DNA from 2 places in the Streptomyces sp. NPDC047130 genome. Region 2 is predicted to be linked to the other one. Evidence: riboswitches for the same ligand, from Rfam matches in the RefSeq annotation. Region 2 holds a riboswitch; the other holds the start of a gene.
What was found. Region 2 has a riboswitch for cobalamin ahead of ABZ836_RS20710 (VWA domain-containing protein). Riboswitches for the same ligand answer to the same signal wherever they lie in the genome.
Positions count from the first base shown of each region.

Region 1: another riboswitch for cobalamin. It lies ahead of ABZ836_RS16085 (energy-coupling factor ABC transporter permease); the one in region 2 lies ahead of ABZ836_RS20710 (VWA domain-containing protein).

Region 1 is NZ_JBEYUK010000011.1:125,012-128,406, forward strand. It holds gene ABZ836_RS16075 (response regulator transcription factor) at 1-675, shown strand, start outside; gene ABZ836_RS16080 (GNAT family N-acetyltransferase) at 965-1,534, shown strand; cobalamin riboswitch at 1,582-1,768, shown strand; gene ABZ836_RS16085 (energy-coupling factor ABC transporter permease) at 1,798-2,496, shown strand; gene ABZ836_RS16090 (energy-coupling factor ABC transporter substrate-binding protein) at 2,493-3,158, shown strand; gene cbiQ (cobalt ECF transporter T component CbiQ) at 3,164-3,395, shown strand, end outside.
Region 2 is NZ_JBEYUK010000017.1:59,050-62,444, reverse strand. It holds gene ABZ836_RS20710 (VWA domain-containing protein) at 1-1,261, opposite strand, end outside; cobalamin riboswitch at 1,288-1,426, opposite strand; gene cbiE (precorrin-6y C5,15-methyltransferase (decarboxylating) subunit CbiE) at 1,482-2,732, shown strand; gene ABZ836_RS20700 (SAM-dependent methyltransferase) at 2,704-3,395, opposite strand, start outside.

The sequences.
Region 1 (3,395 bases), on a different contig from region 2:
GTGCTGGTGGTGGAGGACGACCCGCAGCTCGCCCGTGCGCTCGTGCTGAACCTGCGGGCGCGGGGGTACCGGGTGGACGCGGCGCCCGACGGGTTCACCGCCCTGCGGCTGGCCGCCGCGCGGCGGCCGGACGTGGTCCTGCTGGACCTGGGGCTGCCCGACATGGACGGCGTCGAGGTCACCGGGGGTCTGCGCGGCTGGACCAGGGTGCCGATCCTGGTGCTGTCGGCGCGCCAGGGCTCCGACGAGAAGGTCGCCGCGCTGGACGCCGGGGCGGACGACTACGTGACCAAGCCGTTCAGCATGAACGAGCTGCTGGCGAGGCTGCGGGCGGCGGTGCGGCGCACCCGGGCGGTGTCGTCGGCCACGGAGACCAGCGTGGTGGAGACCGCCTCGTTCACCGTCGACCTGGTGGCGAAGAGGGCGACCCGCGAGGGGCAGGAGGTGCGCCTGACGCCCACCGAGTGGCACCTGCTGGAGATCCTGCTCAGCCACCCCGGCCGGCTCGTCGGGCAGAAGCAGTTGCTGCACGAGGTGTGGGGCGCCTACCAGAGCAACAAGACCAACTACCTGCGCGTCTACATGGCCCAACTGCGCCGCAAGCTGGAGGCGGACCCCTCGCACCCCCGCCACCTGATCACCGAGCCGGGCATGGGCTACCGGTTCGAGCCCTGAGGGCCGCAGGGCCGCTCGGGGCCCCTGCGGAGCCGGCAGGGCCCCCCGCCGGGGGACAGGGCGGGGCGGACGGCGGACTCCCGGGGGTGCGGGGGCGGCGGATGTGCCTGGCGTCGGAGGGTGCGAAGGAGTGCGGCGCCCGTGCGGGCGGGCGGTGGGCCGGTGCCGCCGGGGCGGCGGCCGTGGCAGCGGGGCGGAAAAGCGGCTGACAGGGGCGGGTGGTGGGAGACAGGATGCGCGTTCGTACCCGTCGCCCGTCGCCCGTCGCCCGTCGCCTGGAGGCCCTGCCATGACCGATGCACCGCCCGAGCAGCCCGAACGGCCCGAGCAGCCCGCGTTCCCGGAGCGGATGGAGCTGCGCGGGGAGGGTCTCGTCCTCCGTGACTGGACGGAGGACGACGTGGCCGCCATGCCGGCCCTGTTCGACCACCCCGACATCGCCTACTGGACGCCCATCGTCTCCCCCTTCGACGAGGAGGCGGGCCGGCAACGGCTGGTGCGCACGCGGCAGTTGCGGGCGGAGGGGACGGCCGTGCTGCTCGCCGTCACGGTGGACGGCGGGGCACCGCTCGGCGAGGTGATGCTGCGGCGGTCGCCGGAGGGGACGGAGATCGGGTACGCGGTGGGGCCCGCGCACCGGGGCCGGGGGCTCGCGGCCCGCGCGGTGCGGGTGATGGCCTCGTACGCCTTCGAGGAGCTGGGAGCGCGGCAGGTGATCCTCGAGCTGGAGGCGGAGAACGCGGCCAGCGTCGCCGTCGCCACCAGGGCGGGGTTCCGGCGGCTGGACGTCCCGCTGATCACCGGGGAGGAGAAGGGGCGGCCGTACGTCCTGCAGACCTGGGCGCTGGACCGTCCCTGACCCGGCGGAGCGGCGGGAGGCTCGCTTGTCAGTGGGCGGCTGCCCCATTACTGTCACAACGCCTTGGTGAACGGGAAATCCGGTGTGATGCCGGTGCGGCCCTCGCCACTGTGATCGGGAAGTCCGGCTCCGGCCCTCGCGGGCAGCCACTGGGTCCTCACGGACCCGGGAAGGCGGAGCACGGGCGTGTGGTACCCGTCAGCCAGGAGACCGGCCAAGGCGCGTCGTCCATCCACGAGGTGCTGGAGAGGGTCTGCTGAGCCATGCACATAGCCGAGGGGTTCCTTCCTCCCGTGCACGCGGTCGCCTGGGGCGCCGCGTCCGCGCCGTTCGTCGTCCACGGAGTACGCCGACTCACCCGTGAGGTGAGGGAGCATCCCGAGAGCACGCTCCTGCTGGGAGCCTCGGGTGCCTTCATGTTCGCTCTGTCGGCGCTCAAGTTGCCGTCCGTGACCGGTAGTTGCTCGCACCCCACCGGGAGCGGGCTGGGGGCGGTGCTGTTCCGGCCCCCGGTGGTGGCGGTGCTGGGCACCGTCACCCTGCTGTTCCAGGCCCTGTTGCTCGCGCACGGCGGGCTGACCACGCTCGGGGCCAACGTCTTCTCCATGGCCGTGGTCGGCCCCTGGGCCGGGTACGGGGCGTACCTGCTCGCCCGGCGGTGCGGGGCGGGGCTCGAAGTCGCGGTGTTCTGCGCCGCGTTCGTCGCCGACCTGAGCACCTACTGCGTGACCAGCGTGCAGTTGGCGCTGGCGTTCCCGGACCCGGCGAGCGGATTCGCGGGCGCGCTGGGCAAGTTCGGCTCGATCTTCGCGGTGACGCAGATCCCGCTCGCGGTCGGCGAAGGGCTGCTCACGGTGCTGGTCGTCCGGCTGCTGGCGCAGTCCAACGGCGGGCAACTGGCGCGGCTGGGGCTGCGTCCGGGCACCCGCGGCAAGGCCGACGCCGAGGCGGTGGCCCGATGAGCCGGAACGCGCGGATCAACCTGCTGCTGGTGCTGGGCGTCGTCCTGCTGGCCGTGCTGCCGGTGGCGTTCGGGCTGGGGGACCACAAGGAGGAGCCGTTCGCCGGTGCGGACGCCGAGGCGGAGGTGGCGATCCAGGAGATCGACCCGGACTACCGGCCGTGGTTCTCCCCGGTCTACGAGCCGCCGTCGGGCGAGATCGAGTCGGGTCTGTTCGCCCTGCAGGCGGCGGTGGGCGCGGGAGTGGTCGCCTACTGCCTGGGGCTGTGGCGGGGACGGCGCCAGGGCGAGGCCAGGGCGGTGGCGGCCCTGGGGACGGCCGCCGGGTCCGCCGCCCGGTCCGCCGCCGGGTCGGTGACCGGGCCCGCCGCCGGGTCGGCCGCCGGGTCCGCCGCCGGATCGACTGCCCGTTCGGTGACCGGATCGGCTGCAGGGTCGGGGGCCTGGTCCGCCGCCGGTTCGGCTGCCGGGTCGGGGGCCGGGTCCGCCACCGGGTCGGTGACCGGTTCGGGGGCCGGGTCGGCTGCCGGTTCGGTGACCGGGTCGGGGGCCGGGTCGGGGGCCGGTTCGGCTGCCGGTTCGGTGACCGGGTCGGGGGCCGAGGGCGCGGACGGGGCCGTGGACGAGGGGCGCGGGGACGCGCCGGGCTCCGGACGGGTCTGACGCCGGTGCTGTCGATCGACACGGCGGCGCACGGCAGTCGCTGGCGCCGCCGTCATCCCGTGGACAAGGCGGTGCTCGGGTTCGGGCTGACCGTGCTGGCCGTCTCGCTGCCGCCCTGGCCGGGCGCGGCGCTGGTCCTGGCGGCAGCGCTGGTGCTGCTGCTGGGGCCGGCGCGGGTGCCGGCCGGGCGCCTGTGGCGGGCGTACCGGGTGCCGCTGGGGTTCTGCCTCACGGGCG
Region 2 (3,395 bases):
GGTCGGCCGTGCCGTCGGTGCCGGGCGTGGCGCCGGCGGAGGTGTGCGGCTCGTCCCGGCCCGGCGGGCGGGCGGCGTCCTCCTGGTGGGGTCCGCCGGGCTCCTCCGCTTCCGGGTCGTCACCGGGGGCGTCGTCCTGCGGGCCGTCCCGGCCGGGGGCGTCGTCCGGGCCGTCCTGCCCGTCCGGCCCTCCGGACCCTGGTGGGGTGGGCGGGTCCGGCGGGAGTTCGTCGTCGCCGAGGATCCGGTCGAGCAGGTCCTCGTCGAGGCCGGGCGCGTCGAAGGGGTTGCGGCGCCGGCGGTGGGGCAGGGCGAGCCGGGCGGCGCGGCGGATGTCGGCGCGGGTGACGGTGGTCCGCCCGGCCCAGGCGGCGTGGGCGACGGCGGTGCGGGCGGTGACGATGTCGGCGCGGAGCCCGTCGACGTCGAACGCGGCGCATATCTCGGCGATCTTGCCGAGGGCGGTGTCCGACAGCGTGACCCGGGACAGCCGTGCGCGGGCGGCGGCGACACGGGCGGCCAGGGCCTGCTCCGCCGGCCGGTGGCGGGCGGCGAAGGCTGCGGGATCGGCGTCGTAGGCCATCCGGCGGCGCACCACCTCGGCGCGGGCTGCCGGGTCGCGGGGTGCGGCGACCTCGACGGTGAGGCCGAACCGGTCGAGGAGCTGGGGGCGGAGTTCGCCCTCCTCGGGGTTCATGGTGCCGATGAGCAGGAACCGGGCGGCGTGCTCCATGGAGAACCCGTCGCGTTCGACGGTGACACGGCCGGTGGCGGCGGCGTCGAGGAGCAGGTCGACCAGGTGGTCGGGCAGGAGGTTGACCTCGTCGGCGTAGAGGATGCCGCGGTGGGCGCGGGCCAGCAGGCCGGGTTCGTAGGCCACCTTGCCGTGCGAGAGGGCCTGTTCGAGGTGGAGGGAGCCGAGGACGCGGTCCTCGGTGGCGCCGACGGGGAGTTCCACCAGGCGGACCGGGCGGCTCTCCAGGGGCGTGCCGGGCTCGAAGGGGCCGTCCGGGGAGTCGTCGTCCGGGTCGGCGGGGTCGGTGGAGAACCGGTCCTGGGGGTGGACGTCGACGGGCGGCAGCAGGGCGGCCAGCGCGCGGGCCGCGGTGGACTTGGCGGTGCCCTTCTCGCCGCGGACCAGGACGCCGCCGATGGCCGGTGAGATGCCGGTCAGCACCAGGGAGAGGCCGAGGTCGTCGAGTTCGGCGGCGTCGCAGCCGACGATCGCGGAAAAGGGGTAGTGCGTACGCACCAATGGCATGTGAGGCTCCCGCTCGTTTCGCCATCCGTAAGGGGCGGGCGCGAGGCCGGTCTTCGGACTTGCCGAGTCCTCGTGAGCGAGGCTCGGTTCACCGCAGCGGGCCTGTGCCGGATTCTCACCGGGCTTCCCAGATTCTCCCCGTGGACCGTCCTCACCGTTTCCGATGGCTGGGCCGTAGGGGCACCTCGTGCCTGTGATCGACCACGATAGCGTCAGGGGTATGACGATCGGCACGCCCCCTCCCCTCCTTCCCGAAATCGCGGCCCCCCGCGTCACCGTCGTCGGCGTGGCCGCCGACGGATGGGCCTCGCTGCCCGAGCGGTTGCGGCGCGTTGTGCTGGGGGCGGACGTGGTGCTGGGCGGGCGGCGGCACCTGGCGATGCTGCCGGAGGTGGCGGGGCAGCGCCGGGAGGCGTGGCCCTCGCCGCTGCGGGAGGGGCTGCCGGCCCTGCTGGAGTCCGCGGGCGGGGCGCGGGTGGTGGCACTGGCCTCCGGCGATCCGCTGGTGTCGGGGATCGGCACGACGCTCCTGGACCTGCTGGGGGCCGGGGCGGTGCGGGTCGAACCCGCGGTCTCCTCGGTGGCGTTGGCGCGGGCCCGGATGGGCTGGCCGTCGGAGCGGTGCGCGGTGGTGACCCTGGTGGGCCGTGATCCGCGGCTGCTGCTGCGGGAGTTGGCGCCCGGCCACCGGGTGCTGGTGCTGTCCTCGGACGCGCGGACGCCGGACGCGGTGGCGGCGCTGCTGGCGGGCGCGGGGTACGGGGCGACCGTGATGACGGTGCTCGGTGATCTGGGCGCGTCGACGGAGTCCCGGCTGGCGGCCACGGCGGACGCCTGGCTGGCGTCGCCTCCCCAGGACGTGCCTGAACTGCACGTGCTGGCACTGGAGTTGGCGGGGCCGCCGGCCTACGGTCTGGTGGCGGGGCTGCCGGACGACGCGTTCGAGAACGACGGTCAGCTCACCAAGCGCGATCTGCGGGCCTCGGCGCTGGCCCGGCTGGCGCCCGCGCCGGGGCAGCACCTGTGGGACGTGGGCGCGGGCGCGGGCTCGGTGGGGATCGAGTGGATGCGGGCGCACCCGACCTGCCGCACCACGGCGGTGGAGGCGGACGCAGGGCGGGCGGAACGGGTGGCGCGGAACGCGGGCCGGCTGGGCGTGCCGGGGCTGCGGGTGGTGACCGGGCGGGCGCCCGGCGCGCTGGACGGGCTGCCGGCCCCGGACGCGGTGTTCGTGGGCGGCGGGGCGACCCGGCCGGGCGTCCTGGAGGCCTGTCTCGGGGCGCTCCCGCCGGGCGGCCGGCTGGTGGTGCACGGGGTGACGCTGGAGACCGAGGTGATGCTGGCGGACGCCTACCGCCGCCATGGCGGGGAGTTGACCCGCCTGGCGGTGGAGACGACGGCGCAGATCGGCTCGTTCACCGGGTGGACGCCGTCGCGCACGGTCACCCAGTGGAGCCTGACGGTGGGCTGAGGCGGGGACGGGCGGGGTCGTAGAGGAACGACTCCCCGCCGGGGGCCGGGTCGAGTGCCCGGCCCACCAGGATGACCGCGGCCTGCCGCAGTCCGGCCTCCTCGACGGCGTCGGCGATGTCGGCCACGGTGCCGCGGAGCACCGACTCCTGCGGCTGGCTCGCCCGGTGGACGACGACGACCGGGCAGTCGGGGCCGTACTCGGGCTCGATCTCCGCCATCAGGTCGCGGATCCGGGTGATGGCGAGGTGGAGCACCAGGGTGGCGCGGGTGGCGGCGAACGCGGCGAGCGACTCGGCACCGGGCATCGGCGTGGACCGGGCCCGGGTGCGGGTGAGGACCACCGACTGGGCCAGCAGCGGCACGGTCAGCTCCCGCCCCACCACGGCGGCCGCGGCGGCGTAGGCGGGCACGCCGGGGGTGACGTCCCAGGGCACTCCGTGCGCGTCGAGGCGGCGGGTCTGCTCGGCGAGCGCCGAGTAGAGCGAGGGGTCGCCGGAGGTCAGCCGCACGACCTGCTCCCCCGCCCGGTGGGCGGTGACCAGGTGCTCGGTGATGCGGTCGAGGTCGAGCCGCTGGGTGTCCACCAGCCGGGCGCCCGGGGCGCAGTGGTCGAGCACCTTCGGGTCGAGGTAGGTGCCCGGGTAGAGGACGGTGCCGGCCT